Regions from separate parts of the Micromonospora sp. NPDC051924 genome, predicted to be linked through region 2. Evidence: riboswitches for the same ligand, from Rfam matches in the RefSeq annotation. Region 2 holds a riboswitch; the other holds the start of a gene.
What was found. Region 2 has a riboswitch for thiamine pyrophosphate ahead of ACZ6S5_RS13890 (ECF transporter S component). Riboswitches for the same ligand answer to the same signal wherever they lie in the genome.

Region 1 (14,178 bases), on a different contig from region 2:
GGGCTCGTGGTGTCCGTGGTCGGCATCGGCTGCAACAACTTCGGCCGCAAGCTCGACCTCGACGGCACCCGCGCGGTGGTCGACGCCGCGCTCGACGCCGGGATCAACTTCTTCGACACCGCCGACATCTACGGCGAGCCGCAGGGCGGCTCCGAGGAACTGCTCGGCCAGGCGCTCAAGGGGCGCCGGGACGACGTGGTGGTGGCCACCAAGTTCGGCATGGACATGCACGGCCTCAACGGGCCCGATCACGGCGCCCGGGGTGCCCGCCGGTACATCGCCCGGGCGGTCGAGGCGTCGCTGCGCCGGCTCGGCACCGATCACATCGACCTGTACCAGATGCACGAGCCCGACCCGGAGACCCCGATCGACGAGACCCTCGCCGCCCTGGACGACCTGGTCCGCGCCGGCAAGGTCCGCTACCTCGGCAACTCGAACTTCGCCGGCTGGCAGATCGCCGACGCCGACTGGACCGCGTCCTCCCAGGGGCGTACCCGGTTCATCTCCGCGCAGAACCACTACTCGCTGCTGGAGCGGAGTGTCGAGGCGGAGGTCATCCCGGCCTGCGAGCGGTTCGGCCTGGGCATGCTGCCGTTCTTCCCGCTGGCCAACGGCCTGCTCACCGGCAAGTACCACCGGAACGAGGCGCCCCCGGCGGGCAGCCGGCTCTCCGGCGGCGGCCGCTACGCCGAACGGCTGGCGGCGGCGGACTGGGACACCATCGAGGCGATCGAGGCGTACGCGGCCGAGCGTGGGCTCACCATGCTGCAGGTGGCGATCGGCGGCCTGGCCGCCCGCCCGGCGGTGACCTCGGTGATCGCCGGCGCCACCACCCCGGAACAGGTACGCGCCAACGCCGAGGCGGGCACCTGGCAGCCCACCGACGAGGATCTGGACGCCCTCGACGCCATCCTCTGACCGGCTTCGTCCGCTGCCCCGGTGCCGTCCCGATCGGCGCCGGGGCAGCGTGCTGCTCGGGTCAGGCCGCCGATACCGCTTCGCGGGCATCCGGACAGCATGGCGTGAGTGGACGATCACCCACTGTCCCCGTCCTCCAATCGGGACGGTGGGTGGGAAAAGTGTCACCCACCCTTGGCGGATCCGGGGGAACGCCGTACGGTAGGCCGCAAGTGACCCACGGGAGCCCGGTGCGTACCGGGCTGAGAGGGGGGCTGGAAGCCCCCGACCGTCGAACCTGATCCGGGTAATGCCGGCGCAGGGAGGAGTGTTGCCGTGCCGTCCCTGGGACGACTGCATCTGATCACCGACACCCGGCCGGGGCGGGACCCGCTCGGCGTGCTGCGCGTCGCCCTGCCGGTGGCCCGCGCCGAGCTGGTCGTCCAGGTCCGGATGGCGGACGACGCCACCGACCGCGAGGCGTACGAACTGGCCCGGCAGGTGGTCGCGCTGTGCCGGCCGTACGGGGCGACGTGCCTGGTCAACGACCGGCTGCACGTGGCGCTGGCGGTGGGCGCGGCGGGCGGCCACGTCGGGGCGGACGACCTGCCGGTGCGGGCGGCCCGCCGGGTGCTCGGCGCCACGGCCGTGCTCGGCGCGACCGCCCGGGAACCGGTGACCGCCGCCGAGGCGGTCGCCGCCGGGGCCAGCTACCTGGGCGTCGGCCCCTGCCACGCCACCACCACCAAGTCCGGCCTGCCCGACCCGATCGGCCCCGACGGAGTGCGCGCGGTCGCCGGGGCGGTGGCCGTGCCGGTCATCGCGATCGGCGGGGTGACTCCCGCCTCGGTGCCGGCGCTGCGCGCCGCCGGGGCGTACGGGGTGGCGGTGGTCGGGGCGATCTCCGCCAGCCCTGATCCCGCCCGTACGACCGCCGAACTGATCGAGGCGCTGGCGTGCTGACCCGGCCGGACGTCGCCATCGTGGGGGCGGGACCGGTCGGGCTGGCGATCGCGTGGCGCTGCGCGCAGCGCGGGCTGCGGGTGGTGGTGCACGATCCCGCCCCGGGGTCCGGCGCCTCGCACGTCGCCGCGGGCATGCTGTCGCCGGTCGCCGAGGCGTACTTCGGGGAGCACGAGCTGACCGGCCTGCTCGCCGAGTCCGCCGCCCGCTGGCGCGGTTTCGCCGCCGAGCTGGTGGAGGCCGCCGGCGTCGGGATCGGGTACCGCACCGACGGCACGCTGGTGGTCGGGCTGACCGCCGACGACCTGGCCGAGGCGCGCCGGCTCTGGACGTACCAGCAGGGGTTGGGGCTGCCGATCACGCCGCTGCGCCCCTCGGCGCTGCGGGACCGCGAACCGGCGCTGGCCCCGCGGGTCCGTGGCGGCGCGGTCGCCCCCGGCGACCACCAGGTCGACCCGCGCCGGCTGGTCACCGCGCTGCGGACCGCCGCCGAGCGGGCCGGCGTGGGGTGGCGGCCGGGCGCGGTCCGTGAGCTGTCCGAGCTGGACGCGCCGGTCACCGTGGTCGCCGCCGGCTGCGGCGCGGCGGCGCTCACCGGCCTTCCGGTCCGGCCGGTGAAGGGCCAGGTGCTCCGGCTCCGCGCGCCCGGTCGCGGCGCGCCGGACTTCCGGCACGTGATCCGGGGGTACGCGGACGGCGAGTCGGTCTACCTGGTGCCCCGGGACAGCGGCGAGGTGGTGGTCGGGGCGACCGTCGAGGAGCGCACCGACACCGAGGTGACCGCCGGGGCGGTGCTCCGGCTGCTCCGCGCCGCCGTGGACCTGGTTCCCGAGCTGGCCGAGTACGACCTGGTCGAGGCGTCCGCCGGGCTGCGCCCCGGTACGCCGGACAACGCGCCGATCCTCGGGGCGTTGCCCGGGCGGCCCGGCGTGCTCGCCGCCACCGGACACCACCGGCACGGCATCGTGCTCACCCCGGTCACCGCCGACCTGGTCGCCGAGCTGATCGTCACCGGCGAGCCGGACCGGCTGCTCGCCCCGTTCACCCCCGACCGGTTCGCCGGCACGGACCGGACCGCATCCGCCAGCGAGGAGGAGACGTGCAACTGACCGTCAACGGTGCGGGGCGTGACGTGCCCGGCGGGACGACCGTCGCGGACGTCGTCCGCACCGTCACCGACCAGCAGCGCGGCCTGGCCGTCGCGGTGAACGGCGAGGTGGTGCCGCGCGGCGGCTGGCCGGCGATTGTGCTGCGCGACGGCGACCGGGTCGAGGTGCTCAGCGCCGCCCAGGGCGGGTGAGCGCGGTGTCCGTCGAACTCGGCGGGGTCACGTTCGGCTCCCGGCTCATCCTCGGCACCGGCGGCGCGGCCAACCTGCACGTGCTGGAACAGGCGATCCGCGCCTCCGGGACCGAGCTGGTGACGCTGGCGCTGCGCCGGGTGGACACCGCCCCGGGCACCGCCGGCGGCCTGCTCGACCTGCTGGACCGGTGTGGCGTACGGCTGCTGCCCAACACGGCGGGCTGCGGCACCGCCGCCGAGGCGGTGAAGGTGGCCCACCTGGCCCGGGAGGCGTTCGACACCGACTGGGTGAAGCTGGAGGTGATCGGGGACGAGCGCACCCTGCTGCCCGACGGGGTGGAGCTGCTGCGCGCGGCGGAGGAGCTGGTCGAGGACGGGTTCACCGTGCTGCCGTACACCTCGGATGATCCGGTGCTGGCCCGGCGGCTGGCCGACGTGGGCTGCGCGGCGGTGATGCCGGCCGGCGCCCCGATCGGCTCCGGGCTGGGGGTGAGCAACCCGCACCACATCCGGTTGATCCGGCAGTGCGTGGACGTGCCGGTGATCCTCGACGCCGGCATCGGCACCGCCTCGGACGCGGCGCTCGCCATGGAGCTGGGCTGCGACGCGGTGCTGCTGGCCAGTGCGGTCACCCGGGCGGCGGATCCGGTGGCGATGGCCACCGCCATGCGGTACGCGGTGGCGGCCGGGCGGCACGCGTACGGGGCGGGCCGGATCGCCCGCCGCTTCCACGCGCTCGCCTCCACCCCCGACGACGGACGGCCCGACCTGTGACCGGCGTGCCGCAGGTCGCGGCTTCCGAGCTGAGTCGTGGCAGCGAGTGGCCCCTCGACGGGCCGCGATCGTCCACGATGTCCGGCAGTCCGGTGCCGTCGGGGGTGGTGCTGCTGACGGACCGGCGGGTGGCGCGTAGGCCACTGGCGGAGGTGGTCGCGGGGGTGGGGGCCGGGGGAGTCAGGTTCGTGGTGCTGCGGGAGAAGGACCTGCCGCGCGCCGAGCGTCTCGCCCTCGCCGTCGAGCTGCGCGCGGTGCTCGCCGAGGCAGGCGGCACCCTGATCGTCGCCGGCCCCGACCCGCTCGACGGCGATGCCGTGCACCTGCCCGCCGCCGGCCCCTATCCACCGCCGCCCGTCGGCCTGGTCGGCCGCTCCTGCCACGACGCCACGGAACTCGCGCGTCTCACCACCGAGGACTACGCCACCCTCTCGCCGGTATTCCCGACGAGAACCAAACCCGGCTACGGCCCACCCCTCGGCACGACCAGGCTGGCCGGGCTGGTCCGAGTCAGCCCCGTCCCGGTCCTGGCGCTCGGCGGCATCGAGACGCCCGATCAGGTCGAAGCATGCGTCGAGGCAGGTGCGGCAGGGGTGGCGGTGCTCGGCGCGCTCATGCGAGCCGAAGACCTCACCGAGACCGCCACCACGCTGGGCAGAGCCTTCGAAGAGGCGGTCGGCCCGGTGCCGCGAAGCCGGCACGGTCGGCCGCAGCCCCAAAGCGCAACCACCGAAGGGGAACAGTGACCCCCACAACCATCCTCACCATCGCCGGATCGGACTCCGGCGCAGGCGCCGGCATCCAGGCCGACCTCAAGGTCTTCGCCGCCCTCGGCGCGTACGGCACCAGCGTGATCACCGCCGTCACGGCGCAGAACACCCGGGGCGTGGGCGCCGTCCTGCCACTGCCCCCGCAGACCGTCCGCGACCAGCTCGACAGCGTGCTCGGCGACTTCGCGGTACGGGCGGTGAAGACCGGCATGCTCGGCACCCCGGCGGTCGCCGACGCGGTGGCCGAGGCGGCGGAGGCGGGCCGGCTGCCCCGGCTGGTCGTCGACCCGGTGCTGGTCGCCAGCAGTGGACACCGGCTCGGCGTGGTGGAGGCGGTCGAGCGGCTGCTCCCGTACGCCGAGGTGGCGACGCCGAACTGCGCGGAGGCCGCAGCCCTGACCGGACGCCCGGTGACCACGGTCGAGGAGATGGTCGCGGCGGCCGAGGCCCTCGCGACCGGCGGTCCGGCGCACGTGGTGGTCACCGGCGGTGACGTGGACGCCGGCGGCGAGGCGGTGGACGTGCTGGTCGGCGGGGGGACGACCACGCTGCTGCGGGGGCCCCGGGTGGCCACCCGGCACAGCCACGGCACCGGCTGCTCGTTCTCGGCGGCCATCGCCGTGCGGCTGGCGGCCGGCGATCCGGTGCCGGTCGCGGTCGCCGCCGGCAAGGAGTACGTGACCCGTGCGCTGACCGGCGCGCGGCACTGGGAGCTGGGCGCGGGACGCGGCCCGCTGGACCACTTCGGCTGGTCCTGTTGACCATCAGGGAGGCTGTCATGCAGGCACGACGCAAGGTCTACGTGGAGGGGTCGCGGCCGGACCTCCGGGTGCCGTTCGCCGAGGTGGGGCTGGCCGGGGACAACCCGCCGGTCCGGCTCTACGACACCTCCGGCCCCGGGTCCGACCCGGAGGTCGGGCTGCCGCCGCTGCGGGGGCCGTGGATCGCCGCGCGCGGCGACGTCGCGCCCGTCCGGGGCGCCGGAACGCCGTTGGCCGGCGTGGACGGGAAGCGCCCGACGCAGCTCGCGTACGCCAGGGCCGGCGTCGTCACGCCGGAGATGGAGTTCGTGGCGATCCGGGAGGGCGTGGCGCCGGAGTTCGTCCGGGACGAGATCGCGGCCGGGCGGGCCGTGCTGCCGCTCAACGTCAACCACCCGGAGTGCGAACCGGCGATCATCGGCAAGGCGTTCCTGGTGAAGGTGAACGCCAACATCGGCACCTCGGCGGTCACCTCCTCGATCGCCGAGGAGGTGGAGAAGCTGACCTGGGCCACCCGGTGGGGCGCGGACACCGTGATGGACCTGTCCACCGGCAAGCGGATCCACGAGACCCGCGACGCGATCGTGCGGAACTCGCCGGTGCCCATCGGCACCGTGCCGATCTACCAGGCGCTGGAGAAGGTCGGCGGCGACCCGGTGAAGCTGAGCTGGGAGGTGTTCCGGGAGACCGTCATCGAGCAGGCCGAGCAGGGCGTCGACTACATGACCGTGCACGCCGGGGTGCTGCTGCCGTACGTGCCGCTCGCCGTGGACCGGGTGACCGGGATCGTCTCCCGGGGCGGCTCGATCATGGCGGCCTGGTGCCTGGCGCACCACGAGGAGAACTTCCTCTACACCAACTTCCGGGAGCTCTGCTCGCTGCTGGCGAGGTACGACGTGACCTTCTCGCTCGGCGACGGGCTGCGGCCGGGCTCCATCGCGGACGCCAACGACGAGGCGCAGTTCGCTGAGCTGAGGACCCTCGGCGAGCTGACGAAGGTCGCCTGGGAGCACGACGTCCAGGTGATGATCGAGGGCCCGGGTCACGTGCCGATGCACAAGATCAAGGAGAACGTGGACCTCCAGCAGGAGTGGTGCCACGAGGCCCCGTTCTACACGCTCGGCCCGCTGACCACGGACATCGCGCCCGCGTACGACCACATCACCTCGGCGATCGGTGCCGCGATGATCGGCATGTTCGGCACCGCGATGCTCTGCTACGTGACCCCGAAGGAGCACCTCGGGCTGCCCGACCGGGACGACGTCAAGGCGGGCGTCATCGCGTACAAGATCGCGGCGCACGCGGCGGACCTGGCCAAGGGGCACCCGGGGGCGCAGGCCTGGGACGACGCGCTCTCCAAGGCGCGCTTCGAGTTCCGCTGGGAGGACCAGTTCAACCTCTCGCTGGACCCGGAGACCGCGCGGTCGTACCACGACGCGACGCTGCCGGCCGAGCCGGCGAAGACGGCACACTTCTGCTCGATGTGCGGGCCGAAGTTCTGCTCGATGAAGATCACGCAGGAGTTGAAGGACTACGCCGCGCGGGGGATGAAGGACAAGTCCGAGGAGTTCGTCTCCGCCGGGGCGCGGGTCTACCTGCCGCTGGCCTGACCCGCTCCGGGGCGGGCCGGTCACACCGTCGGCCCGCCCCGGAGGTCAGTCGCGGTGGTGGCGGCCGGTCCGCAGGGTATGGGCGTCGTCGGGGTTTTCGTCCGAGGCGAGGCCGGCGACCCAGTCGACGTACTCCTCGTCCCGCGTCAGCGCCGCGGCCGCGGGCGCCTCGGCCTCCTTGATCTCCTTGGTCTCCTTGGTCTCCTTGGCCCGGTTGCGCCGGAACAGGCCTCGCCGCTGCTTCGCCTTCCCGTTGCCGGGCTCGTCGTCCGCGTCGCCCGGGATGGTCGCCTGCTCCCCGGGGTGCGGGTCGTCGGCGGCCGGCGTTCCGGCTGCGGCGTGCGCGGCCTGCCGCCCGTCCTCGCCGGACTGCGGGTCTTCCCCAGCGGTGGGGGTGGCGTGCCTGGCGGTGGCGAGGGCGTCCCACCCGCTGCCCCGGCTCAGGTCCGGCAGGGCGCGGTGGCGGGGGCGCGGCGCGGGCTCGACCCGGGCCGGCTCGGTCGGGGTGCCGTCGTCTCCGCTGGTGCCGTCCGGGGCGCCGCCGTTGTCGCGGGGGTTGACCGGCCGGTTCGACGTGGGCGCGATCGGCCAGGCGGGCCGGACGCTGCCCGGGCCGTCCGACACGTCCTCGAAGATCGGGAAGCGTGGGCGGGGCGATGTCGGGGCGTCGACCGGTTCCGGGTCCAGGAAAAAGGTGCGCTCCCTCGGTGAACCGTCGCTGGTGGCGTCCGGCCGCCCGGCGACCGGCGCCGCCGGCGGCTCGTCGGGCAGCGGCGCGCCGGCGAAGCCGGCCGGCTCGGTGGGCGTCGCCGTCGCGATCGGTTCCGTGGCCGGGCTGGTCCGACCCTTGCGCGGGCGCTTGGACCGGCCGGCCGGGCGCGGCTCGGCCGGCGCGGGGCGCTCGACCACCGGGGCCTCCGTGGTGGGCGCCTCGGATCGCGCCGGTTCGGGGCCGGTGGCCGACGTCGCCGGGGCCGGCTCCCGGCCGGTGCCGCTGGCGCCACCGGCCGCGGGCGAGGCCGGTCGCTGTCGGCGGTACCGGGGTACGGCGGTGGTCCCCGTGGCGACCTCGGCCGCCGGAGCGGTGGGTTGTTCCGCCACCGGTGCGCCCGTCGGTGCGGGCTCCGCCGCCGGCGCGGCCGGACCCGGCTCCGGCGACGACGGCAGCCGTCGCGCGGCGCGGTCCGGCGTCGACCCGGCGTCCTGCTGCTCCCGGTCGCGCCGCCCGGCCGGCGTGGCGTCCGCGGCGGGGGCGGTACCGGTCGGCTCGACCGGCGGCTGGCCGACCGGCCGACCGGCAGCCAGCACGTCGATCGCGGCGGTCCGCCGGCCGGGCGGCAGCAGCCCGGGCACGGGCAGGGACCGCATCAGGTCCTCGGTGTCCCGCCCGGCGGAAGGCGGCTCGTCGGCGTCCGCCTCACCGCTGAGGCCGGCCCGGGTCGGTCCGTCCTCGCCCGGCTCGCCGTGCCGGCCGGTCCGCACCGGTTCGTCCGGTGCCGCGCCGCCGAACAGGCTGGCCGGCGCCGGCTCGTCGGACCGGCCGGTCGGAGTCCGCTCGTCCTCGGCGACCAGGTCGTCGCGGCGGATGTCCGGGCCGGGGCGCACCTCGTCCCGGTGGGCCCGGCCGGTCGGTACCGACGTCGGCGTGACACCGGCGGGCACCGGCCAGTCCCAGTGGGCGGGGGTGTGCCGGCCGGCCTCTCGCGGCCCGATGGTCGGGGCCGCCGCCTCGTCCGTGCCGTCGGGGGCCGGCCGCGTGGCGAGCGCCGAGGAGCCGGCGGCCGGGGTGCCGGGGACGGCGGGCGACGCGGGCAGCGGCTGGAGGATGTCGGTGGGCTCGATGGCGTCGGACCCGGCCGCGGTGGCCGGCCGGCGCAGCACCGCGGTGGCGGCCGAGCCGAGCGCGCCCGCGGCGACCGCGATCAGCGCGCCGTAGTAGGGGGCGAGCTGGTAGCGGTCGGCGGCGTCGCCGGGCCCGGCGGTCAGGTACGCGAAGGCCAGCAGCACCGGCCCGGCCGCCCCGGCCGCCCCGCCGACCAGGGGCAGGTGGCCACGGCGGCGGGCGTGCCCGCCGACCGCCGCGCCGGCGAGCAGGGACACCGTCGGCAGGATCAGCATGGCCAGGCGCTGGGCCGCCCCGGCGTCCAGCCAGGACGGTTCGAGAACCCCCAGGCGTACGGTGTGCAGCGGGCGGGCCGAGGCCACCGTCGGCACGACGGAGAGCAGCGCGAGAAGCCAGACGGCGGCCGCGGTCAGCACGATGTTCCACCCGAACGGTGGCTTGAGCAGGACGGCGATAGAGGCACCCGCCCCGACCACCGCGCCGAGGATCGCGCAGATGCCCACCGCCCACACCGGGTCGACGGTGCCGCCGAGTTCGGCGGCGCGGGCGGGCTGCATGCAGAGCGGTGCGACCACGATCGCGCCGAGCGCGGCGGCGCCGGCCACGGCGAGCTGTTCGGTGGTGCCACCCGGGAAACCGTCCCGGCGGGCGAGGCGTTCGGTGAGCACCGTACCGGCCACGGCGGCGACCGCGGCGAACCAGCCGACCCAGGCGAGCTGGGCTGGCCACCGGTTGACCGAACCGTCGGCGAACACGCCGTCGAGGCGTACGACGCCGAAGCCGTACGCGATGCCGAGCTGGCCGGCCCCGGCCAGCACGCTCACCCCGAGCGCCGTGAGCAGCAGTCTGCCCCACGTCCGAAAGGCCATGTCGGGCACGTTACGGCCCGGTGCCGTCGATCGCCACTTGCCACTCCTTACGGAGCAGCGGCGTGAGCAGTGCCTACTTCAACTCGACCAGGCGGGCCAGATAGGTGGTGTCCCCGACGTTGGTCAGCATGTGCACGGCGCCCGGGTCGCGGTAGACCACCCCGCCGGTCGGTTCGTCGGCGTCGATCTGCGTGCCGTCGATCGTCTGCACCACGTTCTTCGCGCCCTGGATCGCCACCACCAGGTACGGGTGGTCGTGCCGGTGCAGCGGCTGCCGCTCGCCCGGCTCCAGTCGGATGTGCCAGACGCGCACCCGGTCGTTCTCGTAGACGATCTCCTGGCCCACCGGGCCGAGCTCGACGTCGGGGGAGAGGTGGGTCATCGGGTTCCGTCCAGTTGGGGGAGCACCTCGGCGGCGATGAGCTCCAGGTGGTCGAGGTCATCGAAGTCGATCAGGCGCAGGTGCACCCGGGTGGTGCCGATCGCGGCGAACTCGCCCAGCCGGTCGACGAGCTGGGCGGGGGAGCCGACCACCGGGTCCTCCGGCGGCAGGGCACTCTTGACGTGCAGCGGGGCGGCCCGGCGCTGCGCCTCCGCGTCGGTCCGGCCGATGGCCACCACCACGCCGGCGGAGAGCACCAGGGGCACCCGTCCCGACCCGTTCCGTCCGGTCCGCTCGCACGCCTCGCGTACCCGCTGGTAGGCGGCGGCCGTCTCGGCGACGGTCTTGAACGGCATGTTGAACTCGTCGGCGTACCGGGCGGCCAGCTCGGGGGTGCGCTTCGGGCCGCGCCCGCCGACGATCACCGGCGGCCCCGGCCGCTGCACCGGCTTGGGCAGCGCGGGCGCGTCCAGGAGCTGGTAGTGCTCGCCCTTGAAGCTGTACGTCTCGCCGGGCGGGGTGCGCCACAGCCCGGTGACGATCTCGAGCTGCTCGGCCAGCCGGTCGAACCGCTCGGCGACGCCGGGGAACGGGATGCCGTAGGCGGTGTGCTCCCGCTCGTACCAGCCGGCGCCGATGCCCAGCTCGACCCGGCCGCCGCTCATCTGGTCGACCTGGGCCACCATCACGGCCAGCGGGCCGGGCGGCCGGAAGGTGGCCGAGGTGACCAGGGTGCCGAGCCGGATCCGGGAGGTCTCCCGGGCCAGCGCGGCCAGCGTCAGCCAGGCGTCGGTGGGGCCGGGCAGCCCGGGCTCGTCGCCCATCGCCCGGTAGTGGTCGGCCCGGAAGAAGCCTTCGTAGCCGGTCTCCTCGACCCGCCGGGCGAACCGGAGCTGGTCGTCGTAGCTGGCCCCGCGGTGCGGCTCCGTGAAGACGGAAACCCGCATGCTCACTGTCCTCCCGTGCCGGCCGGCGCCGGCTCCTCCGTCGGCTCGGTCGGCTCCGCCGGTCCGGCCGGCGCGGGTACGCCGACCGGGGCGTCCCGCTCCATCAGCAGTTCGTGCAATTCGGCGCTGATCCGGGCCACGTCGGCGAGGTGCGCGTGGCGGCCCAGCGTGCGCGGCCGGGGCACCTTGACCTCGACGATCTCGCGGATCCGGCCGGGCCGCGGGCTGAGCACGACGACCCGGTCGGCGAGCAGCACCGCCTCGTCGATCGAGTGGGTGACGAAGACGATGGTCGCCTTCGTCTCCATGTGCACGCGCTGGAGTTCGCCGGAGAGCTCCTCGCGGGTGAGCGCGTCGAGCGCCGAGAAGGGCTCGTCCATGAGCATCACGCGCGGCTCGCCGATCAGTGATCGGCAGAGCGAGACCCGCTGCTGCATGCCACCGGAGAGCTCGTGCGGCAGGCGCTTCTCGAAGCCGCCCAGGCCGGCCATCTCCAGCAGCGCGCGGGCCCGGTCGCGGTGCTTCGCCCGGCTCCAGCCGAAGATCTCGACCGGCAGCAGGACGTTGTCCAGCACCGAACGCCAGGGCAGCAGCGCGGGCCGCTGGAACAGCATGGCGATGTCGCGGCGCGGCTTCGTGATCGGCGTACCGGCCACGGTGATCTCGCCCGCGGTGACCGGTAGCAGGCCGGCGATCATGCGCAGCAGTGTCGACTTGCCGCAACCGGACCGGCCCAGCACGGCGACGAACTCGCCCTCGGCGACGTCGAGGTCGATGCCGCGCAGCGCCTCGACGCGGCCGGAGCGGCCGTCGAAGGTGCGGGACACCCCGGACAGTCGGATCATCTCGCCGCCGGCTCCCTTCCGCGTGCTGAACGCGAGCCGGGCTAGCGTAGCGGGAGTCGCTCCTTATAGCACCGTCCGGGGTGGACGTCAGTCCACTTTCCGTCAGGCAACTTCGTTTCCGTTCCGCAACCGTACGCCCGGGCATCGTCGCGCTGCGCTTCTCGTACGCTGTTGCGCGCGAAGAGTCCCCTCACGACGGTCCGGTCGGCTGCCCCTTCCTGTCGGCCCCGTCGGACCCACGACCCGTCCGGGCGAACATGGCCTGGTCGGAAAGGACATGGTGCACTGATGAGAAGGCTGACCCGTACGGTCGCCGCCGCCGCGCTGGCCACCGCCCTCGCCCTGGTCTCGGGTTGCAGCAGCGACTCGGGTAAGTCCGGGGACACCAAGGCCGCCGGTGGTGCGGCCCTGGAAAAGGTGACCTACCTCACCTCGTTCGGCAACTTCGGCCGTGACTCGTACGCCTGGGTGGCGAAGGAGAAGGGCTTCTTCAAGGAGGCCGGTTTCGACGTCGACATCAAGCCCGGTGAGGGCACCGGCTCGGTCATCGGCCTGGTCACCAGCGGCCAGGCCGACTTCGGCCCGATCGACCTGACCGGTGGCATCCTCCAGTTCGGCAACGGCCAGGCCAAGGACTTCGTCGCGGTGGCGGCGATCCAGCAGCGCACCATGGCCGCCATCGTGTCGGTCGAGGGCAAGAACATCGCCACCCCGAAGGACCTCGAGGGCAAGAAGCTCGCCGACACCCCCACCTCCGTCGTGCGCAACCTCTTCCCGACGTACGCCAAGCTGGCCGGCGTCGACGCCAGCAAGGTGACCTGGGTCAACGGTCAGCCGCAGACCCTGATGGGCACGCTGGCTTCCGGCGCCGTCGACGGCATCGGCCAGTTCGTGGTCGGCCAGCCGACGGTCGAGGCGGTGACCAAGAAGAAGCCGGTCGTGCTGCCCTACAGCAACGTGATGCAGGACCTCTACGGCAACGCGCTGATCACCTCCACGAAGATCGCCAAGGAGAAGCCGGAGATGGTCAAGCGCTTCACCGCGGCGCTGCTCAAGGGCCTGGAGTACGCGCTGGCCCACCCGGAGGAGGCCGGCCAGATCCTCAAGAAGAACGTGGACGCCGCGAACCCGCAGGCCGCCGCCGCCGAGCTCCAGCTGATGGCCGCGTACGTCCGGTCCAGCAACTCCGGCACCGCGCTCGGCACCCTGGACCAGGGCCGGGTCGCCAAGAGCATCGCCCTGCTCCAGGGCGCGGGCGCGCTCAAGGGCAACCTCACCCCCGACCAGATCATCGACTTCAACCTCGCGCCGAAGGCCTGACCGGTCGGCTCGGACAACGGGGGTGCGCCCCACCGGGTCGCGGTGGGACGCACCCCCTTCGCGTGCCGGCCGTCGGCCGGCCGAGAGAGGAGGACACGTTGGCGCAGATGACCGGAACCCGGCCGGGGGCGTCGACACCGGCTGCTGCGCCGCCCCGATTCGGCCTACGCCCGTCGGCGGTGGTGTTGCCGGCGTGCGGCCTGGTGATCACGGTGGCGGCCTGGTGGCTGGTCAGCTCGGGGCTGCACCTGATCCACCCGGCGGTGCTGCCACCGCCGCAGGCGGTGTGGAGCGGGCTGACCGGTGCGGCGCACGTCCTGCTGCCGGCCCTCGGGATCACCGTCTGGACGACGGTGTTCGGCTTCCTGCTCTCGTCGGTGGCCGGCGTGCTGATCGGGATGGCGCTGGCCGCCTCGAACCGGGTGGAGCGGATGTTCGCGCCGCTGCTGGTGGCGGTGAACGCGGTACCGAAGATCGCCTTCGGTCCGCTGCTGGTGGTCGCGGTGGGCTGGGGGCAGAAGCCCATCCTGACCATGGTGTTCCTGCTCTGCTTCTTCCCGATCGTGCTCTCCACCGCGACCGGGCTGACCACCACCCCGGCCGACCTGGCCGAGCTGGCCCGCTCGTGGAACGCGTCCTGGTGGCAGTCGTTCCGCAAGGTGCGCTTCCCGGCCGCCCTGCCGCAGATCTTCGTCGGGCTGAAGGTGGCCATGCCGCTCGCCGCGATCGGCGCCGTGATCGGCGAGTTCTACTCCGACAAGCCCGGCCTGGGCTACCAGATCCTCCAGTACAACGGCGTCGGCGACACCGCCACGGCGTGGGCCGCGATCGTCCTGGTGGCGGTCATGAGCATCGTCCTCTACTCCGCCCTCACCCTCGTCGAACGCCTCGCCCT
Region 2 (14,178 bases):
CAGAGCGTGTGGAACGAGCCGTCCCGGTCCACCCGGCGATAGGTGTGCGCCCCGAAGTCGTCTCGCAGCCCCTGGATCAGCGCGGCCGGCAGCCGCTCGGCGCGGAGCGCGTCGAAGTAGGCCAGAGAGGACGAGAAGGCCGGGGTCGGCACGCCCGCCCGGGCCGCGTCGGCCACCACCCGCCGCCAGCCCGGCACCCCGGCGTTGACCCGGTCGGCGAACCACGGCGCCACCAGCAGCGTGGCCAGCTCCGGCCCGGCGTCGTACGCCTCCCGGATCCGGTCCAGGAAACGGGCGCGGATGATGCAGCCGCCCCGCCAGATGGTGGCGGTGCCACCCAGATCGATGTCCCAGTCGTACTCCCGGCTGCCGGCGCGGATGTGGTCGAAGCCCTGCGCGTACGCGACGATCTTGCTGGCCAGCAGCGCGCGTCGGACGTCCTCGACGAAGGTGTCCCGGTCGTCGACCTGCCACTTCTCGCCCGCGTCGGGGAAGGCGCGGCGGGCGGCGGCGCGCTGGTCGGCGTGCCCGGACAGCGACCGGGCGAAGGTGGCCTCGGCGATGCCGGTGATCGGGATGCCCAGGTCCAGGGCGCTCTGCACGGTCCAGCGACCGGTGCCCTTCTGCTCGGCCTGGTCGAGCACGATGTCGACGAAGGGCCGGCCGGTCGCCGCGTCGGTGTGCCCGAGCACGTCGGCGGTGATCTCGATGAGGAAGGACTCCAGCTCGCCGCCGTTCCACTCCCGGAAGATCTCCGCGATCTCCCCGGGGCTCGCCGACAGGCCCGCCCGCAGCAGGTCGTACGCCTCGGCGATGAGCTGCATGTCGGCGTACTCGATGCCGTTGTGGACCATCTTCACGAAGTGGCCGGCGCCGTCCGGGCCGATGTGCCGGCAGCACGGGACGCCCTCCACCTGGGCCGCGATCTTCTCGAAGATCGGGCCGAGCTTCCGGTAGGACTCCGCCGAGCCGCCCGGCATGATGCTCGGGCCGCGCAGCGCGCCCTCCTCGCCGCCGGAGACGCCGGTGCCGACGAAGTGCAGCCCGTGGCCGCGCAACGCCTCCTCCCGGCGGCGGGTGTCGGCGAAGTGCGCGTTGCCGCAGTCGACCACGATGTCCCCCTCTTCGAGCAGGGGGATCAGCTCGTCGATCACCGCGTCGGTGGGGCCGCCGGCTTTCACCATCACGATCACCGCTCGCGGGCGCTCCAGCGAGGCGACGAAGTCGGCCATGGACTCCGACGGCACGAAGGTGCCCTCGTCGCCGTGCTCGGCGACGAGGCTGCGGGTGCGCTCCGGCGAGCGGTTGTGCACCGCCACGGTGAACCCGTTGCGGGCCAGGTTCCGGGCCAGGTTGCGGCCCATCACCGCCAGACCGGTGACCCCGATCTGCGCCGTCGCCTGCTGTGCCATGCGTACCGCCACCTCTCGTCTCCGCTGCCCGTCCTGCGACCGTATCGCGGTCTCCGCAGGCCCGGGTGGGGACGTCGACGGCCGGTGTGCGTGGCGTTACTCCTGGACGGGCGGCATGGTCGCGGTCGGGCCCGTGTCCTCGGCCAGCCGGGCCTCGACGTGGGCGACCTTGGCGGTCATCGCGTCGGTGACCCCGGGGCGGAGGTCGGCCTTGAGCACCAGGTTGACCCGGGGCGCCTGCGCCGCCACGGTGTCCACGGCGCGCTTCACCACCGCCATCACCTCGTCCCACTCGCCCTCGACGGTGGTGAACATGGCGTCGGTCCGGTTGGGCAGGCCGGATTCGCGGACCACCCGGACGGCGTCGGCGACCAGGTCGCCCACGGACTCACCCACGCCGAGCGGGGTGATCGAGAACGCGATCAGCATGCCGTCGATCGTGCCAGTAAATCGGGTGCGGGGCGGGCGGGCGGCGGCTTAGGCTGCTGGCATGCGTAACTGACGCCCTTCCGCCGAGCCCGGTCCACCGCCGTACGCCGTGGACCTGTCCCGCTCCGGGCGTCCGCATCCTCCCCGCCGCCGTCGGTCGCGGTGTCTGTCGTGGTCGGACCCACCGGAGCTCGCCCGCTCGCCCGCGCCGGCAACGGCGCGCCCGACACTCAGGAGGTTCGCGTATGCCCGCCAAGCGCAGTCCGAAGAAGTCCCGCAAGCCGTCGCCGTCCCTGACGGACGTGACCCCGACGGATCTCGACACCCTCACCGTGGCGCCGGTCGCCGGCTCGGTGGCGCTGCCGACGCCGGTCGGCGCCACGCCACCCGCGCCGCCGAAGGCCGGCCCGCCGGCCGGGCGCGACGCCCGCCTCGCCGGGCGCAGCAAGCGCGCCGGCCAGACCAAGTTCTACGCGTTTCGGCGCAGCTGACCGGTCCTTGATCGACCCCCGGGTTGCGGCCGTCCGTGGTGTCCCGTCGTCGGGAAGACCCGCGGTGCCGCAACCCGGGGTGGATCAACCGACGGCGGGTGGTCGCGGGGTCAGCCGATCAGCGGGCGGAAGGTGCCCAGCACCACGCTGACCGTCAGCGCCGTGCCGGCCAGCACCGTCGCGCCGAGGATCAGCAGCCCGTCCGCCCGGGTGAAGCGCTGACGGCGGGCGACCGTACGCGGGGTGCCGGCGTCGAACCCGCGGGCGTCCATCGCGACCGCGAGTCGGGTGCCCCGCCGGATCGCCCCGACCAGCAGGGCGAACGCCGTCGATACGAAGAGCCGCAGCCGGGCCACCGGGTTGCGGCCGGCGTCCACGCCCCGGGCCCGCCGGGCCATGCTGATCATCCGCCACTCCTGTTCGAGCAGCGGCACCAGCCGGAACGCGGCCAGCGCGCCGATGGCGAACCGGGCCGGCGCCTTCGCGTTCTGGATCAGCGCGTCGGCCAGGTCGGTGGCGTCGGTGGTGGCGAAGACGATGATTCCGGGCAGCGCCACCGCGAGCATGCGCAGCACCAGCCCCAGGGCGGTGACCAGCACCCCTTGGGTGATCAGCACCGGGCCGGCCTCGACCAGCACCGGGCCGGACCGGTCGGCGGCGAAGAGCACCAGGGTGACCAGGATGCCGCCGGCGCCGGCCAGCAGCGGCCAGGCCCGCCGGGACAGCACGCGGTAGCGGACGCCGAACAGCGGCAGCACCGCCAGCTCGACCGCGATGGCGATCGCCGGGGCCACCGGGTCCAGGGTGGCGATCAGGATGAACGAGAAGACCAGCGCGGCGGCCAGCTTCGCGACCGGGTTGCGCCGGGCCAGCGGCGCGCCCGGGACGGCGACCGGCTCGACATTGATCATGCCCGCTCCAGGGTGAGGGTGCGGTCCGCCAGCGCCGCGACGAAGTCCGGGTCGTGGGTGACCGCGACGACGCCGTGGCCGGCGTCGCGCAGCTCGGCGAAGAGGTCGACCAGCTCCCGCCAGGTCCGTCGGTCCTGGCCGAAGGTGGGCTCGTCGCAGATGAGCAGGCGGGGCGCGGTGGCCAGGGCGGTCGCCACGCTCAGCCGCCGCGCCTCGCCGCCGGAGAGGGTGTACGGGTTGGCCCCGGCCAGCCGGGCCAGCCCGAGCCGGTCCAGCAGCCCGTCCACGGTGGCCCGGACCGCCGCCTCGTCCTGCCCGGTGCGGCGCGGCCCGAGCGCCAGCTCGTCGCGGACCGTGCCGGTGACGAACTGGTGTTCCGGATCCTGGAAGACCGAGCCGATCCGCCGGGCTAGGGCGGGCGCCCGCCAGCGGTGCGGGGGAGTACGGGCGTCCCGGCCGGCCAGGGCGGCCGTGGCGGTGGCCGTACCGGCGCCCGGGCGGAGCAGGCCGCCGAGGAGCAGCGCCAGGGTGGACTTGCCGGCGCCGTTCGGGCCGAGCACGGCCAGCGCCTCGCCGGCGCGTACCTGAAGGTCGGTGGGGGCCAGCCGGGGTGGCAGGCCGAGCCGGTCGGCGGTGAGCAACACCTCGCCGGGCGGCGCGGTGGCGTACCGGGACGGCACGGTGTGGCCGGGCACCCAGACCCCGGCCGCGGCGAGCGCCTCGCCGTGCGCGGCGAAGACCGCCTCGGGTGGTCCGTCGGCCCGCACCCCGCCGCCGGACTCCAGCACCACCACCCGGTCGACCAGCGGCAACGCCTCGGCCACCCGGTGCTCGACCAGGATCAGCGTGGTGTCGGCGTCGAGGGCGTCGGCGACGGCCCGCCGGATCAGGGTGGCGCCGGCCGGGTCGAGGTTGGCGGTCGGCTCGTCGAGCAGCAGCAGCCCCGGGCGCAGGGCGAGCGCCCCGGCCAGGGCGAGGCGCTGCTGCTCGCCGCCGGAGAGCGCGGCGGTGGGCCGGTTCCGGTGGTACGGAAAGCCGACCCGGCGCAGCGCCTCGTCCACCCGGGGCCAGATCTCCTCGGCCGGTACGCCCCGGTTCTCCAGCCCGAACGCGACGTCGTCACCGGCGCGGGCCATCACCAGCTGGGTCTCCGGGTCCTGGAAGACGATGCCGACCCGTTCCCGGGCCTTGCGCGGGTCGAGCCCGTCGATCTCGACGACGCCCTCCTGCTCGCCGGAGTCCTCCGGCAGCAACCCGGCGAGCGCCGCCAGCAGCGTGCTCTTGCCGGCCCCGGAGGGCCCCAGCAGCAACACCCGCTCGCCCCGGTCGATGCGCAGGTCCACCCCCAGCACCGCCCACGCCTTGCGGCCCGCATGCCGCCACCCGAACCCCCGCAGCTGCACCGCGCTCACCACCACACCCCCTTCCCTCCGGTGATCATGAAGTTGGCGGCAGTTCCGGAGATCCACATCGCCGCCAACTTCATGATCGACACGATGGGGTGGCCGTCAGACCGTGGCGCGTTCGCGGCCGGCGGGGAAGCGGTCCAGGACGCCGGTGTTGGCCAGGGCGCGGGTCAGGAACCAGCTGCCGAGGCCGGCGATGACGGTGGCGCTCACGATGGTCAGCAGCGCGTACGGGATGCGGTAGCTGGCCAGGTCGTAGGTCTTGTTCCAGTAGACGAAGTCGAAGATCGCCGCGCTCAGGCCGGTCAGCGCGCCGGCCAGCAGGGCCGTCGGCAGCCGGTACGAGCGGTAGCGGAACGCGGCGAACGCCAGCTCGGCGCCGACGCCCTGCATCAGCCCCTGCACGATCACGATGCCACCCCACTGGCTGCCCAGCAGGGCCGAGATGATCGCCGCCACCAGCTCGCAGTAGAGCGAGGCGCCGGGCTTGCGGACGACCAGGCCGCCCAGGACGGCCGGCACCAGCCAGACGCCGTAGATGAGGGTCTGCGCCGGCGGGAAGAAGGCGAACGCGGCGTCGGTGGCGCCCCAGAGGAGGCCCCAGGCCCAGAAGATGACGCCGAAGGCGACCGCGATCACCGAGGCGACCACGATGTCGATGGTGCGCCAGCGGTTGCTGTTGTCCATTGGTGAGCTCCCAGTCCAGAAGAGGAACCAGGAGAAGACGCACGCCGCGCCCGGTGTCACCGGACGGCGGCGCGGCTGGAGGTCGACCGAACTCCCTGCGCTGGCATTACCCAGATCAGGTTCGAGGGTCTGCGGGCACCGGCCCGCACTCTCAGCGCTGTGCGCTCCCCTGTCGGATGTGAAGTTGTCTCGGCAGACGCTAGCACCAGGTGGCGGGCGTGGTCACCCTGCACCCGCGCCGCCGGGCCACACTGCCCGCCGCCCCGGCTGGGTAGGCTGCCGATCATGCGGGTCGACGCGCGAGGTCTGACGTTCGAGGTACGCACCGGCGGCCCCGAGGACGGCGAACCCGTCCTGCTGCTGCACGGCTTCCCGCAGCACGGCGGCGAGTTCGACGGGGTGGTGCCCGCGCTGCACGCCGCCGGCCTGCGCACCTACGCGCCCGACCAGCGCGGCTACTCGCCGGGCGCCCGGCCGCCGGCGGTCGAGGCCTACCGGATCCCGGAGCTGGTGGCCGACGCGGCCGCGCTGCTCGACGCGCTCGGGGTGACCACCGCGCACCTGGTCGGCCACGACTGGGGCGCGATCGTGGCGTGGGGCCTCGCGGCGGCGCACCCCGAGCGGGTGCGCACCCTGACCGCGGTGTCGGTGCCGCACCCGGCGGCGATGGGGCACGCGTTGGCCACCGACCCGCAGCAGAAGGCCCGCTCCTCCTACATCGCGCTGTTCCGCCAGCCCGGCAAGGCGGAGAAGGTGCTGCTGGCGTTCCGCGCGGCGACCCTGCGCCGGATGCTCGGCGGGGTCGGCGACCCACGCCGGGTGGCCCGCTACGCCGACCCGATGCGCGAGCCGGGCGCGTTGACCGCCGCCCTGAACTGGTACCGCGCCATGACCGGGGCGGACATGAAGGCGGTCGGGCCGGTGGCGGTGCCGACCACGTTCGTCTGGAGCGACAAGGACATCGCGATCGGCCGGACCGCGGCCGAGGCGTGCGCCCGGCACGTGACCGGCGACTACCGCTTCGTCACGCTCACCGGCGTCACCCACTGGATCCCCGACGAGGCGCCCGCGCCGCTGGCCGAGGCGGTCCTCGCCCGCGCCGGCCGATGACCGCGGCCACCGCGCTGGCCCGGCCGCACACCCGTGCGTCGCTCGCCACCCAGCTCCGCGCCCTCGGCGTAGGCCCCGGCGGGACCGTGCTGGTGCACGCGGGCCTGCGCGGCCTCGGGTTCCTCGCCGGCGGCCCGGAGGCGGTGCTGCTCGCCCTGCGCGACGTGCTCGGGCCGGCGGGCACCGTGGTCGTGCCCACCCACACCCCGGAGAACAGCGACCCGGCGGGCTGGACCAACCCGCCCGTGCCGGCGGACTGGTGGCCGGTCATCCGGGCGGAGCTGCCCGGCTTCGACCCGGCGGTCACCCCGAGCCGGTTCATGGGGGCGTTCGCGGAGCTGGTCCGCACCTGGCCGGGAGCGCGGCGCAGCGACCACCCGCACGTCTCCTTCGCCGCGCTCGGGCCGGTCGCGACGCGGATCGTCGCCGGGCACGCCCTCGCCGACATGCTCGGCGAGAGCTCTCCGCTGGCCCGCCTCTACGACCTCGATGCCGACGTGCTGCTGCTCGGCGTCGACCACGGCTGCAACACCTCGCTGCACCTGGCCGAGTACCGGCAACCCGCGCCGCCCCGGCAGCGCTGCGGCGCGGCGGTGCTGACCGCCGACGGCGGGCGGGACTGGGTGTGGTGGGACGACGTCCGGGTGGACGACGACGGATTCGCCCGGCTCGGCGCCGACCTGGAGGAGACCGGTGCGGTGCGGCTCGGGCCGGTCGGGGACGGCACGGGCCGGTTGATGAGGCAGCGGGCGGCGGTCGACTTCGCGGTGGACTGGCTGGCCCGCAACCGACGGACGGAGGAAAAATGACGGTGAGCGCCGAGGCGTACCTGGCGGTGGTGACCGAGGCGATCGGCCGGGTGGCCGCCGCCCAACGCGACAACGTGGGCCGGGCGGCGGACCTGATCGCCGAGTCGCTGCGCGCCGACGGCGTCGTGCACGCGTTCGGCACCGGGCACTCGGAGGCCCTGGCCATGGAGATCGCCGGCCGGGCCGGCGGGCTGGTGCCGACGAACCGGATCGCCCTGCGCGACCTGGTCCTCTACGGCGGCGAGCCGGCCGACGTGCTCGGCCCGAAGCTGGAACGCGAGCCGGCGGTGGCGCACCGCCTCTTCGAGCTGGCCCCGGTGCGGCCGCAGGACGTCTTCGTGCTCGCCTCCAACTCCGGGGTGAACGGCGCGATGGTGGAGTTCGCGTCCATCGTCAAGGAGCGCGGGCACGCCCTGGTCGCGATCACCTCGGCCGAACACTCCGCCCGGATGACCTCGCGCCACCCGTCCGGGCGCAAGCTGGCCGACTTCGCCGACGTGGTGCTCGACAACGGTGCCCCGTACGGCGACGCCACCCTGCCGCTGCCCGGCGGCGGCGCGGTCGGCGCGGTCTCCTCGATCACCGCCGCGCTGCTGGCCCAGCAGATCGTGGCGGAGGTGGTGGCCCGGCTGCTGGCGGCGGGGGAGCGGCCCCCGGTCTACCTGTCCGCCAACGTCACCGGCGGCGACGAGCACAACGCCGAGCTGGAGGCCCGGTACGCCGGCCGGATCCGCCGGGGGGCGTGAGCGCGAGGAGTGAGCCGGGTTTGCGAGCCCCGCAGTCGCGAACGAAGGCAGCACAGTGACCGGTTTCGCGACCGGCCGGGCCGGGCACTGGCGTTGCTGCCGACGGGGTGCTCTCCGCCGGCAGTACCGTCTTCTCCGGAGGTAGTGCGTGTCCAAGGAATCCGAGAAGCAGCGCTGGCAGCGCAACTTCGCAGACCTGCTCCAGGAGCTGCGGGTGGCGCAGACCGGCGTGCAGATCCTCTTCGCCTTCCTGCTCACCCTGCCGTTCAGCACCGGTTTCACCCGTACCACGGAGTTCCAAAGGGACGTCTACATCGTCGCGTTGCTGGCCGCCGCCGCGGCCACCGCGATGATCATCTCGCCGGTCGCCTTCCACCGGGCGCTGTTCCGGCAGGGCCGCAAGCCCGAGCTGGTCCGGTTCGCCCACCGGATGGCCAGCAGCGGCCTCGCGTTCATGCTGATCTCGATGGTGAGCGCGGTCCTGCTGATCACCGACTTCGTGCTGAGCCGGCCGATCGCCTTCCTGCTCAGCGGGATCACCGCGGTCTGGTTCCTGGCGTTCTGGGCGATCCTGCCGTTCGCCCGGCGCAACTGGGGTGAGGACGACATCGACGACGAGGACGACGACCCGCAGGTGCTGCACGGCGACTGAGCCGCCCCGGTCCGCGCCAAATCGGACGTGCACGCGACGCTACCCCTGGGTAACAACCGGGGGTAGCGTCGTTTCCGTCGAGCACGTCGACGCAGCCGGACCGAGGTCCCCAGGAGGCAGCCGTGACCACGACACAGAACAGCCGACCCGATCCCGCGAACGCCGGCGGCCCCACCGGTCGGGTGGCCCCGATCGACGACACCGATCCGCCGGCCGGCACCGCCGCGGCCGTCGATGCGGCGGGCGGGGCGGGCCTGCTGCCCACCGAGGCCGGCCAGGTGTCCGAGAAGGAGGCCCGGCAGGTCGCCGAGGCGGCCCGGGAGGCCGCCTGGGACCGGCCCAGCTTCGGCAAGGAACTCTTCCTCGGCCGGTTCCGGCTGGACCTGATCAACCCCTGGCCGCGGTCGGATCCGGAGGATGTCGCCCGGGCCGAGGAGTTCCTCGACGCGTTCGGGGCGTACCTGGACGCCGAGGTGAACGGTGCGGCCATCGAGCGGGACGCCCGCATCCCCGACGAGGTCTTCCGCGGGCTGGCCCGGCTGGGCGCCTTCGGCATGAAGATCGACCGCGGGTACGGCGGCCTCGGGCTGAGCAACCTGCACTACTGCCGGGCGTTGATGCGGGCCGGCTCGGTCAACCCCGCGATCGGCGCGCTGCTCTCCGCGCACCAGTCGATCGGCGTGCCGCAGCCGCTGAAGATGTTCGGCACCGCGGAACAGAAGCAGCGCTTCCTGCCCCGGCTGGCCGCCGGGGAGGTCTCCGCGTTCCTGCTCACCGAGCCCGACGTCGGCTCCGACCCGGCCCGGCTGGCCACCACCGCCGAGCCCACCGAGGACGGCACCGGCTACCGGCTCAACGGGGTGAAGCTCTGGGCCACCAACGGCACGGTCGCCACCCTGCTCGTGGTGATGGCCCGGGTGCCGGCCGGCGACGGGCGGCGCGGCGGCATCACCGCCTTCGTGGTGGAAGGCGACAGCGAGGGCATCACCATCGAGCGGCGCAACGCCTTCGTCGGCCTGCGCGGCCTGGAGAACAGCCTCACCCGGTTCCACGACGTCTTCGTGCCGAAGGAGAACATCATCGGCGGCGAGGGCAAGGGCTTGAAGATCGCGCTGACCACGCTGAACACCGGGCGGCTGTCGCTGCCGGCGATGTGCGTCGGGGCCGGCAAGTGGTCGCTGAACGTGGCCCGGGAGTGGGCCGCCGACCGGGTCCAGTGGGGACGGCCGGTGGGCGAGCACGAGGCGGTCGCCAAGAAGTTGGCCTTCATCGCCGCCACCACGTACGGCATGGAGAGCATGCTCGACCTCAGCTGCCTGCTCGCCGACGATGACCGCAACGACATCCGGATCGAGGCCGCGCTGGTGAAGCTCTACGCCAGCGAGATGGCCTGGAAGATCGCCGACGAGCTGATCCAGATCCGCGGCGGCCGGGGTTACGAGACGGGCGAGTCACTGGCCGCCCGGGGCGAGCGGCCGGCCGTGGCCGAGCAGATCCTGCGCGACCTGCGGATCAACCGGATCTTCGAGGGTTCCACCGAGATCATGCACCTGCTGATCGCCCGGGAGGCGGTCGACGCGCACCTCTCGGTGGCCGGCGACATCATCGACCCGGACGCCGGGCTGGGCCGCAAGGCGAAGGCGGGCGCCCGGGCCGGCGTCTTCTACGCGAAGTGGCTGCCCACCCTCGCGGTCGGCCGGGGCCAGGCACCCGGGGCGTATCACGAGTTCGGCCCGCTGGCCGGGCACCTGCGGCACGTCGAGCGGACCTCCCGCAAGCTGGCCCGCTCCACCTTCTACGCGATGTCCCGCTGGCAGGGAAAGATGGAGCGCAAGCAGGCCTTCCTCGGCCGGGTGGTGGACATCGGCGCGGAGCTGTTCGCGATGTCGGCGGTCTGCGTCCGGGCGGCCGCCGAGCGGGCCGAGCACCCGGAGAACGTGGAGCTGGCCGACCTGTTCTGCCGGCAGGCCCGGCTCCGGATCGACGAGCTGTTCACCGGCCTGTGGTCCAACACCGACTCGCTCGACGTGGCCGCCGCGAAGCGGATCCTCGCCGGCCGGTACGCCGCTCTGGAGGAGGGGATCAGCACCCCGCCCGCGGACCTGCCCTGGGTGGCCCGCTGGCAGCCGGGCCCGTCCACGGCCGAGGACGTCCGCCGCCGCATCCCGCCGGCCGGCTGACGCCGCGCCCCGCCGCCGGATCCCCGGCGGCCACGCGGGCCAGCCGGCCCGAGGGTCCGCGCGTGTCGCGGCATGTCGCGGTGTCCGACCGATCGGAGACCGCGACCTGCCGCATCCCGCGCCGCCAGCCGGCGCCCGGCGCGGGGATGCGTCAGGCGCGGGCGATCGCCCAGGCGATCACGCCGGCCAGGATCAGGCCGTTCAGCGCCGCCAGCACCAGGTACGCCGCCGGGGGGATCTTGCGGCCCTTGCGCACGAAGCGCACCAGGACGCCCGCGTAGATCAGCAGCAGCACGGCGACGGCGATCAGGAAGTACAGCACCGCTGTACCTTAACGGCTGTCCTTCAGGCCGAGCCTGCGCAGCTCCAGCGCGGCGAGCGCGTCGACCGTCGCGTCGTCGCCGCGCCGCCACGCCTCGGCCACGTCGGGGGCGATCCGGGTCAGCTTGCCCAGCGGCTGGCCGGCGAGCGCGCGCAGCGCCAGCAGGTCCCGGCCGGCGGGGGCGGCGGCGAGGGCCTGAGCCGAGCCGGCCCGGCGCATCCAGCGCAGCCGCAGCGGCAGCCAGCCGAACAGCACCAGGCCGAGCGGGAAGACCAGCACCGCGACGCTCAGCGCGAGGGCCAGCTGGCCGACCAGCTCCTGCTGGTCGCGTCCGGCCTCGGCGACCGCCCGGGCGGCGTCGGCGGCCTTGGTGAACGGGGCGGTCAGCTCGTCGCCGACCAGCGGCACCCGGCCGACCTTGCCGCCCGCCTCGGCCAGGTTGTCGGCGAGGCCACTGCCGGCCCCCTCCAGCTTCCGTCCGGGTACGGCGAGCTTCTCGACCAGGTCGTACAGCCAGAGCGCGAAGCGGATCGACGCGTACACCCAGACGACCACGAGCAGGTCGGTGAGGAGCTGACGGAGGGCGGTCGGGAAGCGATCAGCGTAGATCTTCACGCCGGACAGCGTGCCACGGTCCGGCCCCGGTGGCACGGCGAGATTTTCTCAGCGGGCGCAGGCCGGACAGGTGCCGAAGATCTCCAGGGTGTGGCTGACCTCGGCGTACCCGTGCTCGGCGGCGACCCGCTCCGCCCAGCTCTCCACCGCCGGCCCGGCCACCTCGACCGTCCGCCCGCAGGCCCGGCAGACCAGGTGGTGGTGATGGCCCTCGCTGCACCGCCGGTAGAGGTGCTCACCGCCGGGTGGCCGCATCACGTCGATCTCGCCGGCGTCGGCGAGGCCCTGCAGAGTGCGGTAGACGGTGGTCAGGCCGACCCGCTCGCCGCGCTGGCGCAGCATCGCGTACAGGTCCTGGGCGCTGTGGAAGCCCTCCACCTCGCCCAGCAGCGCGCTCACCGCGGTCCGCTGCCGGGTGTTCCGCAGCGCCCCCTCGGTCATGCCGCCACCTCTCCGCGGCCGGCGCCGGCCGGCGGTCCGGCGCTGCGCTCGTTCACGACGATCCCTCCCCGGCGTGGCTGACCGCGTCCGCGACGATGTGCGCGACGTGCTCGTCGACCAGGGCGTACGCGATCTCGCGCCCCCGCCGGGAGCCGCGCACCACACCCGCCCCGCGCAGCACCCGCAGGTGCTGGGAGACCAGTGGCTGCGGGGCGCCGAGCTTCTCCACCAGCTCGTGCACGCAGCGCTCACCCGCGGCCAGCTCGCTCACGATCGCCAGCCGGATCGGCGCCGACAGCGCGCGCAGCAGGTCACCCGCGCCCTCGAAGGCGTCATACCCGTTCATGGCGGTCACCCCGTAACGGTAACCAATACCGACTGGGTCGGCCGGGGGTGGTTCACCGGAGCACGACCTCGTGCTCCGGCGGCTCGACGACCGACTCGGCGACGGGCGTGGCGACCGGCCGGGACCACCGGCGCAGCGCCCGCCGTCCGGCGGCGGCCAGCGCGACCACCAGGAACGAGGCGATGGCCAGCAGCACCACCGAGGCGCCGGGCGCGGTGTCGGCGGTGGCCGCCACCACGACGCCCGCCCCGGCGGCGAAGAGTCCCAGCGCCATCGCCGCCGCCATGGTGCCCCGGAAACCCCGGGTCACCTGCTGCGCGGTCGCCACCGGCACCACCATCAGCGCGCTGATCAGCAGCACCCCGACGGCCCGCATGGCGATGGTCACGGTCACCGCGGTGGTCACCGCGAGCAGCAGGTTGAGCGCCCGCACCGGCAGGCCGGAGACCCGCGCGTACTCCTCGTCGTGGCAGACCGCGAAGAGCGCCGGCCGCAGCACCAGCATGGTCACCAGGATCGCCACGCCGAGCACCAGGATGGTGGTCAGGTCGGCCGCCGACGTCGTGGTCAGCGACCCGAAGAGGTACGAGTTGAGCGACGCGCTGCTGGCGTCGGAGAGCCCGACCAGCATCACGCCGCCGGCGATGCCGCCGTAGAAGAGCAGCGCCAGGGCCAGGTCGCCGGAGGTACGCCCGCGCGAGCGGACCAGCTCGATGACGATCGCGCCGAGCGTGGCGGCGAGCACCGCCACCAGCACGGGGGAGCGGTTGAGCAGCAGCCCGGCGCCGACGCCGGTGAGCGCCACGTGCCCGATGCCGTCGCCGATCAGCGCCAGCCGCCGCTGCACCAGATAGATGCCGAGCGCCGGGGCGGCCAGCCCGATGACCAGCGCGCCGACCAGCGCGCGGAGCATGAAGTCGTACTGGAAGAGGTCCATGTCAGATGCTCCTCCACAGCCCGGCGGGCTCCTCGTCGCAGTGCGGGTGCACGTGTTCGTGGTCCGGGTCGGCGTGGTGGCCGGCCGGCTCGGGCACCGGGCCGTCGTGGCAGATGCCGCCCTGGTGGACGACGACCGCCCGGCTGATCAGCGGGCGCAGGGGGCCGAGCTCGTGGGCGACCAGCAGCACCGTGCCGCCGCCGCCGAGGAAGCCGCGCAGCGCCCCGGCGAACGCCTCCTGGCTGGCCGCGTCCACCCCGGCGGTCGGCTCGTCCAGCACCAGCAGCTCCGGCTGGCCGGCCAGGGCCCGGGCGATCAGGGTGCGCTGCTGCTGCCCGCCGGAGAGGGTGGCGACGGGGTCTCCGGCCCGGTCGGCGAGGCCGACCGTGCGCAGCGACGCGGCGACCGCCTCGCGGTCGGCCCGGCCCGGCGGCCGCAGCACGCCCCGGCGGGCCAGCCGCCCCGACGCCACCACCTCGCCCACCGTGGCCGGTACGCCGCTGCCCGCGCCGAGCCGCTGCGGGACGTACCCGATCCGGTGCCACTGCCGGAAGCGGCGCTGCGGGGTGCCGAAGAGGGTGACCGACCCGGCGCCCAGCGGGACCAGGCCCAGCACGGCGCGGATCAGGGTGGATTTGCCGGAGCCGTTGGCGCCGAGCACGGCGACCACCTCGCCGGCGGTGA

Region 1: another riboswitch for thiamine pyrophosphate. It lies ahead of thiE (thiamine phosphate synthase); the one in region 2 lies ahead of ACZ6S5_RS13890 (ECF transporter S component).

What each region holds. Positions count from the first base shown of each region.
Region 1 is NZ_JBVJJA010000028.1:85,365-99,542, reverse strand. It holds gene ACZ6S5_RS22155 (aldo/keto reductase) at 1-918, shown strand, start outside; TPP riboswitch at 1,129-1,239, shown strand; gene thiE (thiamine phosphate synthase) at 1,234-1,860, shown strand; gene thiO (glycine oxidase ThiO) at 1,854-2,969, shown strand; gene thiS (sulfur carrier protein ThiS) at 2,960-3,160, shown strand; gene ACZ6S5_RS22135 (thiazole synthase) at 3,157-3,936, shown strand; gene ACZ6S5_RS22130 (thiamine phosphate synthase) at 4,014-4,682, shown strand; gene thiD (bifunctional hydroxymethylpyrimidine kinase/phosphomethylpyrimidine kinase) at 4,679-5,467, shown strand; gene thiC (phosphomethylpyrimidine synthase ThiC) at 5,485-7,077, shown strand; gene ACZ6S5_RS22115 (hypothetical protein) at 7,123-9,789, opposite strand; gene ACZ6S5_RS22110 (cupin domain-containing protein) at 9,863-10,171, opposite strand; gene ACZ6S5_RS22105 (LLM class F420-dependent oxidoreductase) at 10,168-11,118, opposite strand; gene ACZ6S5_RS22100 (ABC transporter ATP-binding protein) at 11,121-11,963, opposite strand; gene ACZ6S5_RS22095 (ABC transporter substrate-binding protein) at 12,252-13,283, shown strand; gene ACZ6S5_RS22090 (ABC transporter permease) at 13,391-14,178, shown strand, end outside.
Region 2 is NZ_JBVJJA010000014.1:85,866-100,043, forward strand. It holds gene gndA (NADP-dependent phosphogluconate dehydrogenase) at 1-1,412, opposite strand, end outside; gene ACZ6S5_RS13870 (MTH1187 family thiamine-binding protein) at 1,509-1,841, opposite strand; gene ACZ6S5_RS13875 (hypothetical protein) at 2,087-2,332, shown strand; gene ACZ6S5_RS13880 (energy-coupling factor transporter transmembrane component T family protein) at 2,443-3,243, opposite strand; gene ACZ6S5_RS13885 (ABC transporter ATP-binding protein) at 3,240-4,655, opposite strand; gene ACZ6S5_RS13890 (ECF transporter S component) at 4,752-5,336, opposite strand; TPP riboswitch at 5,411-5,517, opposite strand; gene ACZ6S5_RS13895 (alpha/beta fold hydrolase) at 5,622-6,446, shown strand; gene ACZ6S5_RS13900 (AAC(3) family N-acetyltransferase) at 6,443-7,255, shown strand; gene ACZ6S5_RS13905 (sugar isomerase domain-containing protein) at 7,252-8,001, shown strand; gene ACZ6S5_RS13910 (DUF6328 family protein) at 8,150-8,653, shown strand; gene ACZ6S5_RS13915 (acyl-CoA dehydrogenase family protein) at 8,776-10,833, shown strand; gene ACZ6S5_RS13920 (hypothetical protein) at 10,985-11,155, opposite strand; gene ACZ6S5_RS13925 (hypothetical protein) at 11,165-11,770, opposite strand; gene ACZ6S5_RS13930 (Fur family transcriptional regulator) at 11,819-12,211, opposite strand; gene ACZ6S5_RS13935 (ArsR/SmtB family transcription factor) at 12,264-12,557, opposite strand; gene ACZ6S5_RS13940 (metal ABC transporter permease) at 12,610-13,494, opposite strand; gene ACZ6S5_RS13945 (metal ABC transporter ATP-binding protein) at 13,496-14,178, opposite strand, start outside.